2 regions of the Streptomyces sp. NBC_01591 genome follow, and region 1 is predicted to be linked to the other one. Evidence: riboswitches for the same ligand, from Rfam matches in the RefSeq annotation. Region 1 holds a riboswitch; the other holds the start of a gene.
The links. A riboswitch is a leader RNA that binds a small molecule or an ion and turns the genes downstream of it on or off. The one in region 1 is predicted to bind S-adenosylmethionine.
Positions count from the first base shown of each region.

Region 1 (4,019 bases):
CCCGCCGCAGCGCGTCCAGTTGGTCCAGGAACCACTGCTGCGGCGGCAGCGCTACCGCCGCCGCGGCCAGGCGTTCCGTGCGTGCGGCTCGTTCGTCCTCCGCCATCGTCAGCGCCTCGTGCAGCGCCACCGCCGTCGCCGAGACGTCGTACGGGTTCACCACGACCGCGTCGCTGCCCAGCTCCTCGTACGCCCCCGCCTCCCGCGACAGCACCAGCGCGCAGCCGTGGTCGGAGACGACCGGGATCTCCTTGGCGACCAGGTTCATGCCGTCCCGGATCGGGTTGACGAGCGCCACGTCGGCCAGCCGGTACGCGGCGAGCGAGCGGGCGAAGTCGTCCTTGACGTGCAGCACGACCGGCGTCCAGCCCTCCGTGCCGTACACGGCGTTGATCTCGTCGGCGACCCGCTGCACCTCGGCCGTGTAGTCGCGGTACACCGCGAGGTCCTGCCGGGAGGGGTACGCGAAGGCGACATGGACGACGCGCTCGCGCCATTCGGGCCGCTCGGCCAGGAGCTCGCGGTAGGCGAGCAGGCCGCGCACGATGTTCTTGGACAGTTCCGTTCTGTCCACCCGTACGATCGTCCTCCGGCCGGGGCCGGCCTGCTCGCGCAGCGCCGCCATCCGCTCGTCCACGTCCGCCTCGTGCGCCCGGCGGCGCAGGAAGTCCGCGTCCGCGCCGAGCCCGTGCACCCCGATCCTGGTCCGCCCGGTGCCGCCCAGAATCTGGGTGCAGCAGCCGATGAACGCGTCCGCCCAGCGCCGGGTCAGGAACGCCGCCCGGTCCGCGCCCAGGATGCCGTGCAGCAACTGCTCGGCGATGTCGTCGGGGAGCAGCCGGAAGTAGTCGACGGGCGCCCACGGGGTGTGCGAGAAATGGCCGATCCGCAGGTCGGGGCGGAGCTCGCGGAGCATGCCGGGCACCAGCGCCAGGTGGTAGTCCTGCACCAGCACCGCGGCGCCCTGCCCCGCCTCCTCGGCGAGCGCCTCGGCGAAGGCCCGGTTGTAGGTCTCGAACGAGGCCCACTGCCGCCGGAACTCCGCGTCGAAGACCGGCTCCAGCGGTGTCTGGTACAGCATGTGGTGGACGAACCAGAGCACCGAATTCGCGATGCCGTTGTACGCGTCGGTGTGGACGTCCGCGTCGATGTCGAGCATCCGTACACCCGGCTCACCGACCCCGCGCCGGACCGCCTCCCGGTCCCCGTCGCCGAGCGCGGCGCACACCCACAGCTTGTCGTCGACGGCGCTCAGCCCGGAGACGAGACCGCCGCCGCCCCGTCTCGCGTCGAGCGATCCGTCCGTGCCCAGGGTGTACGAGACCGGGCCGCGGTTGGACGCGACGAGGACCTGGGCGTCGGACCGGGCAGCGGGCTGGGCATCGTGCGCGGAGACCATGTTGCGGAATCTAGCCCGATCACGAACCGCCCAAACGTGCGAAGTCAGGCCACGTCAGGCCGCGCGCCGCGAAACGTACTCCTCGATCTCGCACATCGGGGGCCGCTCCTCGGTGTCCACGGCATGGGTGCGCGGTACGAAACCGTTCGGGCCGCGCTCGAACTGGGTGAGCGCCGGGCGCACCAAGTGGCCGCGGGACAGCCGCAGTTGTGCGGTCCGGTAGATCGCTGCCGCCATCCGGCCGAGCGCCTGCCCGTCCTGGTGCCGGTGCTTGCGCACCCCCACGTCGACCTGGGCCAGCGCGTCCAGCCCCACCGTGTGCAGCGCGTCGACCAGGAGGCCCAGCTCCACGCCGTAGCCGACGGGGAAGGGCAGCCGTTCGAGCAGGGAGCGGCGTACGGCGTACTCACCGCCCAGCGGCTGGACGAAACCGGCCAGTTGCGGCCAGTGCAGATTGAGCAGCGGACGCGCCACCAGCTCGGTCACACGACCGCCCTGGCCTGCTGTGTCACCGAAGGGGCGGTCGTACATCGCCTTCACGAACTGCACGTCAGGGTCGGTCAGCAGCGGGCCGACGATGCCGGAGACGAAGTCCGCCGAGAAGTCCTTCAGGTCGGCGTCGACGAAGCACACGATGTCGCCGCCGGTCACCAGGAGCGAGCGCCACAGCACCTCGCCCTTGCCGGGCACGGCCGGAATCCGGGGGAGTATCGCGTCGCGGTGCACCACCCGGGCGCCGGCCTCCCGGGCCACTTTCGCGGTGGCGTCCGTGGAACCGGAATCGATCACCACGAGCTCGTCGACCAGCTGGATCTTCTCCATCAGCTCGCGCCGGATCGTCGCGACGATCTCGCCGACCGTCGCCTCCTCGTTCAGTGCGGGCAGTACGACACTGACGCTGCCGCGGCCCGCTTCCCCGGCTCTTGCCCTGGCGGCCAGCAGGCGGTCCATCGGGCGGTCGGCGGCCGACCAGGAGCGCCTGGCCAGCCAGCATTCGACCTCTTCCAGCACGGTCGATACTCCCTGTATGTGATCCATCTCGCGGTTCGGACGACTATCTCAACAGTCCGATGCTTCGGTTACAGTCTTGAACAACGCGGACGACCATCGCATGCCGGGGTCCGTCCGCCGATAAATGCCCGGATCGAAGATCCGGTGCCACAGCGCTCATCCAGAGGGACTGAGGGAACGGCCCGTTGAAGTCCCGGCAACCCTCCCGCCGACCGCGAGGTCAGGTGGGGAAGGTGCCAATTCCGTCTCGTGGCGAAACGCGCCGCGAGGAAGATGAGGAGAAAGGGCCTCGCCACCATGGCTGCGCAGACCGTTGCAGTAAGCACCAATTCTTCCGCCGAAGCCACCGAAGCCGCGGAATCCACCGGCGCCCACGCCGTCGACCTCGGTCCCGCCGCGGGGCTTTCCTGCCGCGAGTGCGGCGAGCGTTTCGAGCTCGGCCCCATTTTCGCCTGCGCGTCCTGTTTCGGGCCGCTCGAAGTGGCGTACGACCTGCCGAGCGGCTCCCCCGAAGAGCTGAGGAAGCGCATCGAGGCCGGACCGGCCAACATCTGGCGCTACGCGCCGCTGCTGCCGGTCCCCGCCGATGTCGCCGAGAAGCCGAACCTGAACCCCGGCTGGACCAAGCTCGTCCAGGCCGACAACCTCGCCCGTGAGATCGGTGTCGAGCAGGGCAAACTGTTCGTCAAGGACGACTCCGGCAACCCCACGCACTCCTTCAAGGACCGCGTCGTCGCCCAGGCCATCGAGGCCGCCCGCGCCTTCGGCTTCACCACCCTCTCCTGCTCCTCCACCGGCAACCTCGCCGGCGCCGTCGGCGCCGCGGCGGCCCGCGCCGGCTTCCGCTCCTGCGTGTTCATCCCGCACGACCTGGAGCAGGGCAAGGTCGTCATGGCGGCGGTGTACGGCGGTGAGCTGGTCGGCATCGAGGGCAACTACGACGACGTCAACCGCTTCTGCTCCGAGCTCATCGGCGACCCGCTCGGCGAGGGCTGGGGCTTCGTCAACGTCAACCTGCGCCCGTACTACGGCGAGGGCTCCAAGACCCTGGCGTACGAGATCTGCGAGCAGCTCGGCTGGCAGCTCCCGGACCAGCTGGTCATCCCGATCGCGTCCGGCTCGCAGTTCACGAAGATCGACAAGGGCCTCCAGGAGCTGATCAAGCTCGGCCTCGTCGAGGACAAGCCGTACAAGCTCTTCGGCGCCCAGGCCGAGGGCTGCTCGCCGGTCTCGGTCGCGTACAAGGGCGGCCACGACGTCGTCCGGCCGCAGAAGCCGAACACGATCGCCAAGTCCCTCGCCATCGGCAACCCGGCCGACGGCCCGTACGTCCTGGACATCGCCCGCCGAACCGGCGGCGCGGTGGAGGATGTGAACGACGAGCAGGTCGTCGACGCGATCAAGCTGCTGGCGCGCACCGAGGGCATCTTCGCGGAGACGGCGGGCGGTGTGACGGTCGGCGTGACGAAGAAGCTCATCGAGGCCGGTCTGATCGACCCGTCGCTGACCACCGTCGTACTCAACACGGGTGACGGCCTCAAGACCCTCGACGCGGTGGCCGATACCTCACAGGCGACCGCGACCATCCGCCCCAGCCTGGACGCGTTCC
Region 1 is NZ_CP109327.1:4,838,914-4,842,932, forward strand. It holds gene OG978_RS22580 (alpha,alpha-trehalose-phosphate synthase (UDP-forming)) at 1-1,399, opposite strand, end outside; gene OG978_RS22585 (glucosyl-3-phosphoglycerate synthase) at 1,454-2,410, opposite strand; SAM riboswitch class I at 2,564-2,690, shown strand; gene thrC (threonine synthase) at 2,708-4,019, shown strand, end outside.

Region 2 (4,019 bases), 2.3 Mb from region 1:
GGCGAAGGCCGGTGGCTTCTTCTTCCTGGTCTTCGGCATCATCGCCATCATCGCGGCGATCGCCACGATCAACCCGATCTGGAACATCGGCCCGTACCGCCCGGACCAGGTGTCCACCGGCGCCCAGCCCGACTGGTACATGGGCTTCGCCGAGGGTCTGATCCGAGTGATGCCCGGCTGGGAGATCAACCTCTGGGGTCACACGCTCGTCCTGGGTGTGTTCATCCCGCTGATGGCCTTCGGACTGGTGCTCGGGATCATCGCCGTCTACCCGTTCGTCGAGTCCTGGATCACCGGGGACAAGCGCGAGCACCACATCCTGGACCGCCCGCGCAACGCCCCGACCCGGACGGCCTTCGGCGTCGCCTGGATCACCGAGTACGTCGTCGTCTTCATCGGCGGTGCCAACGACCTGTGGGCCACGCACTTCCACCTGTCGCTGAACGCCATCTCCTGGTTCGTCCGGATCTTCATCTTCGTCGGCCCGGTCATCGCGTTCGTCGCCACCCGGCGGATCTGCCTCGGCCTCCAGCGCCGCGACAAGGAGAAGGTGCTGCACGGGCGCGAGTCCGGCATCATCAAGCGCCTGCCGCACGGTGAGTTCGTCGAGATCCACGAGCCGCTCGGCCCCGAGCAGCTGCACACGCTCACCGCGCACGAGCAGTACAAGCCGGTCGAGATCGGCCCGACGGTCGACGAGAACGGTGTCGAGCGCAAGGTGTCTCTCCTGCAGAAGCTGCGGGCCCGGCTCAGCAAGGGCTACTTCGGCGAGAACAACCAGATCGCCAAGCCCACCGTCGAGGAGTACAAGGAGATCACCAGCGGCCACGGTCACCACTGATCGCCTGAACTGATCGCCACAGCAGGAGCCCCGTCCATTCGATGGACGGGGCTCTTTGCTGCCCCTGGCGCTCGATAGGGTGGAGGTGATCCCTTTTACCGGCTGTGGACCCAGGAGCGGACCATGAACGTTGTGACCCCGATCGGCGGCGACAGCGTGGCGGACCGTTCCTGGCCCGGTGTGCTGAACCCCCTGATGCGCGGCGAGAACCTCACCGCCGACGACACCGCGTGGGCGATGGACCGCATCATGAGCGGTGACGCGTCCGATGTGCAGATCGCCGGATTCGCGGTGGCCCTGCGTGCCAAGGGCGAGACGATCGACGAGGTGTCCGGCCTGGTACGGGCGATGTACGAGCACGCCAACACCATCCACGTGCCCGGTCGTACGGTCGACATCGTCGGCACCGGCGGCGACCTCGCCAAGACGGTCAACATCTCCACCATGTCGGCGGTCGTCATCGCCGGCACCGGCGCCAAGGTCGTCAAGCACGGCAACCGCGCCTCCTCGTCGGCGAGCGGTTCCTCCGACGTGCTGGAGAAGCTCGGCGTCAACCTGGACCTCAGCGCGCAGCGGGTCGTCGAGGTCGCCGAGGAGGCGGGCATCACCTTCTGCTTCGCGGTGAAGTTCCACCCCGCACTGCGTTACGTCGCCAGGGCCCGCAAGGAGCTCGGCACGCCGACGACGTTCAACATTCTGGGGCCGCTCACCAACCCGGCCAGGGTGCGTTCCCAGGCCGTCGGTGTCGCCGACCTGAAGATGGCGCCGATCGTCGCCGGTGTCCTTGCCGAGCGCGGCAATTCGGCGCTGGTCTTCCGCGGCGACGACGGCCTGGACGAGCTGACGACGACCGCGACCTCGCGGGTCTGGGTGGTCCGGGACGGAACGGTGCGCGAGGAGGCGTTCGACCCGCGCGACGTCGGCCTGGAGCTGGTGCCCGTGCAGGCCCTGCGCGGTGCGGACGCCTCGTACAACGCCGACGTGGCCCGGCGCGTGCTGGCCGGTGAGCGGGGGCCCGCCCGGGAAGCCGTGCTGCTCAACTCGGCGGCGGCCCTGGCGGCTCTCGACCCGACGGACGACACGCTGAACGAGCAGCTCGCGGCCGGGATCGCGAAGGCCGCCGAGTCCATCGACTCGGGGGCGGCGGCACGCGCGCTGGAGCGCTGGGTGGCGGTCAGCAACGCCTGAACGGGCGGAAATGTGGCGCAGGGGCGCAGTCCGGATCCTGGACTGCGCCTTGCGCGTTTTCGTACGTATGGCAAGATGCTGGGCAGGTCATGAGTGACAGCGACTACGGCCCCGGCCCGCTGTCCGGCAACCCTCCGTCCGTGGCGGGGTGCCCCGGGTGAAGACCAGGCCGTAGGCAGCGAGGTCTGCGGCAAGCGCGGGCCCCTCGGCATCTGTGAATGCCAACCCCCGGGGTCCTGGTCCCTAGGGAGTCTCTTGTGAGCACGCGAATGCGATAGGGCCTTCGGCCCTCTTCCGCACACCCTCTTTCTCTTTCCGCTGCGCTGCCGCGTATCCGCCGGCGCATGCGTTTCGCCTGCCTCTTACGGGAGTTCGCCATGTCTGTCTTCACCGCTGCCGCCGACCAGTCGCTTTGTGCCCCTCTGTCGGTTCTGGGCAGGGATGTGACGGTTCCGCTGGTCACGGGTGGTGAGGTCACCTACGCCGCTCTCGACTACGCCGCCAGCGCCCCCGCGCTGCAGCGTGTCTGGGACGACGTCGCCGCGTACGCCCCGTACTACGGCAGCGTCCACCGCGGGGCCGGCTACCTCTCGCAGCTCTCCACGGACCTCTTCGAGAACAGCCGCGCGACCGTCGCGGAGTTCCTCGGCTGCCGCGCCGACGACCAGGTGATCTTCACCCGCTCGACCACCGACTCGCTGAACCTGCTGGCCGCGGTCGTCCCGGCCGACTGCCAGGTTTTCGTCTACGAGACCGAGCACCACGCCTCGCTGCTGCCGTGGCGCGACGCCCGGGTGACCTACCTGAACGCCCCGCGCACCCCCGCCCAGGCCGTCGAGACGCTGGAGCGGGCGCTCGCCGACCGCGAGCCCTACGGCCCCGCGCTGGTCTGCGTCACCGGCGCCTCCAACGTCACCGGCGAACTGTGGCCGGTGAAGGAGCTGGCCGCCGCCGCGCACGCGCACGGTGCCCGGATCGTGCTGGACGCCGCGCAGCTCGCCCCGCACCACCCCGTCGACATCGCCGAGCTGGACGTCGACTGGGTCGCCTTCTCCGGACACAAGCTGTACGCGCCCTTCGGCTCGGGCGTCCTCGCCGGCCGGGCCGACTGGCTGCAGCGGGCCGAGCCCTACCTCGCGGGCGGCGGCGCCTCGCGCAAGGTCGCCCGCCGCACCGACGGCGGCGTGGACGTCGAGTGGCACTCCACCGCTGCCCGCCACGAGGCCGGCTCCCCCAACGTCATCGGCGTGTACTCCATCGCCTCCGCCTGCAAGGCGCTCACCGAGGCGGGCTTCGACAACCTGGTCGCCCGGGAGCAGCACCTCGTGGGCGCGGTCCGGGCGGGCCTCGCCGAGGTTCCCGAGGTCAAGGTGCTCTCGCTGTTCGGCGACGACGCCCCGCGGGTCGGCGTCATCTCCTTCGTGGTGGAGGGCTGGAACAGCTCGCACTTCGCCGCCGCGCTCTCCGCCGAGTACGGCATCGGGGTCCGCGACGGACTCTTCTGCGCCCACCCGCTGGTCCGCACCCTGCTGGGCAGCGACCCGCAGGAGGTCGGCGAGTGCGGCGCGCCCGAGGCCGAGCCGGGCGAGTTCCCCCAGTCTCGAACAGGCTCGACCGGGGGGACCCCCCTGCTCAACGCGATCCGGGTGAGCTTCGGCGCCGGTACGCCGGACGAGCACATCGAGCGTTTCGTCCGTGCGGTCAAGGAGCTCGTGAGCAAGGGCGCCCAGTGGAAGTACCGCACCGAGGACGGCCGCTGCGTCCCGGACCGGGGTGCGGCGCAGCTCTGACGGCACACAGCACTTCGGCGGGGGACGGGCAGCCTGTGGGCCCGTCCCCCGCCGAAGTGCTGCGCGGTGGTGAAGTGCGTACTCAAGCGTCGAGGCCGATGGCGAAGGCGGCCTCCAGGTCGTGCTGCGAGTAGGTACGGAACGCCACATGCGTGTCGGTGGCCTCGACGCCCGGGATCTTGCTGATCCGGCCGGGGATG
Region 2 is NZ_CP109327.1:2,501,154-2,505,172, reverse strand. It holds gene qcrB (cytochrome bc1 complex cytochrome b subunit) at 1-841, shown strand, start outside; gene trpD (anthranilate phosphoribosyltransferase) at 965-2,029, shown strand; SAM riboswitch class IV at 2,115-2,232, shown strand; gene OG978_RS11670 (aminotransferase class V-fold PLP-dependent enzyme) at 2,407-3,819, shown strand; gene OG978_RS11665 (Lrp/AsnC family transcriptional regulator) at 3,902-4,019, opposite strand, start outside.
Region 2: linked by a shared signal. The riboswitch ahead of OG978_RS11670 (aminotransferase class V-fold PLP-dependent enzyme) and the one ahead of thrC (threonine synthase) in region 1 are both predicted to bind S-adenosylmethionine.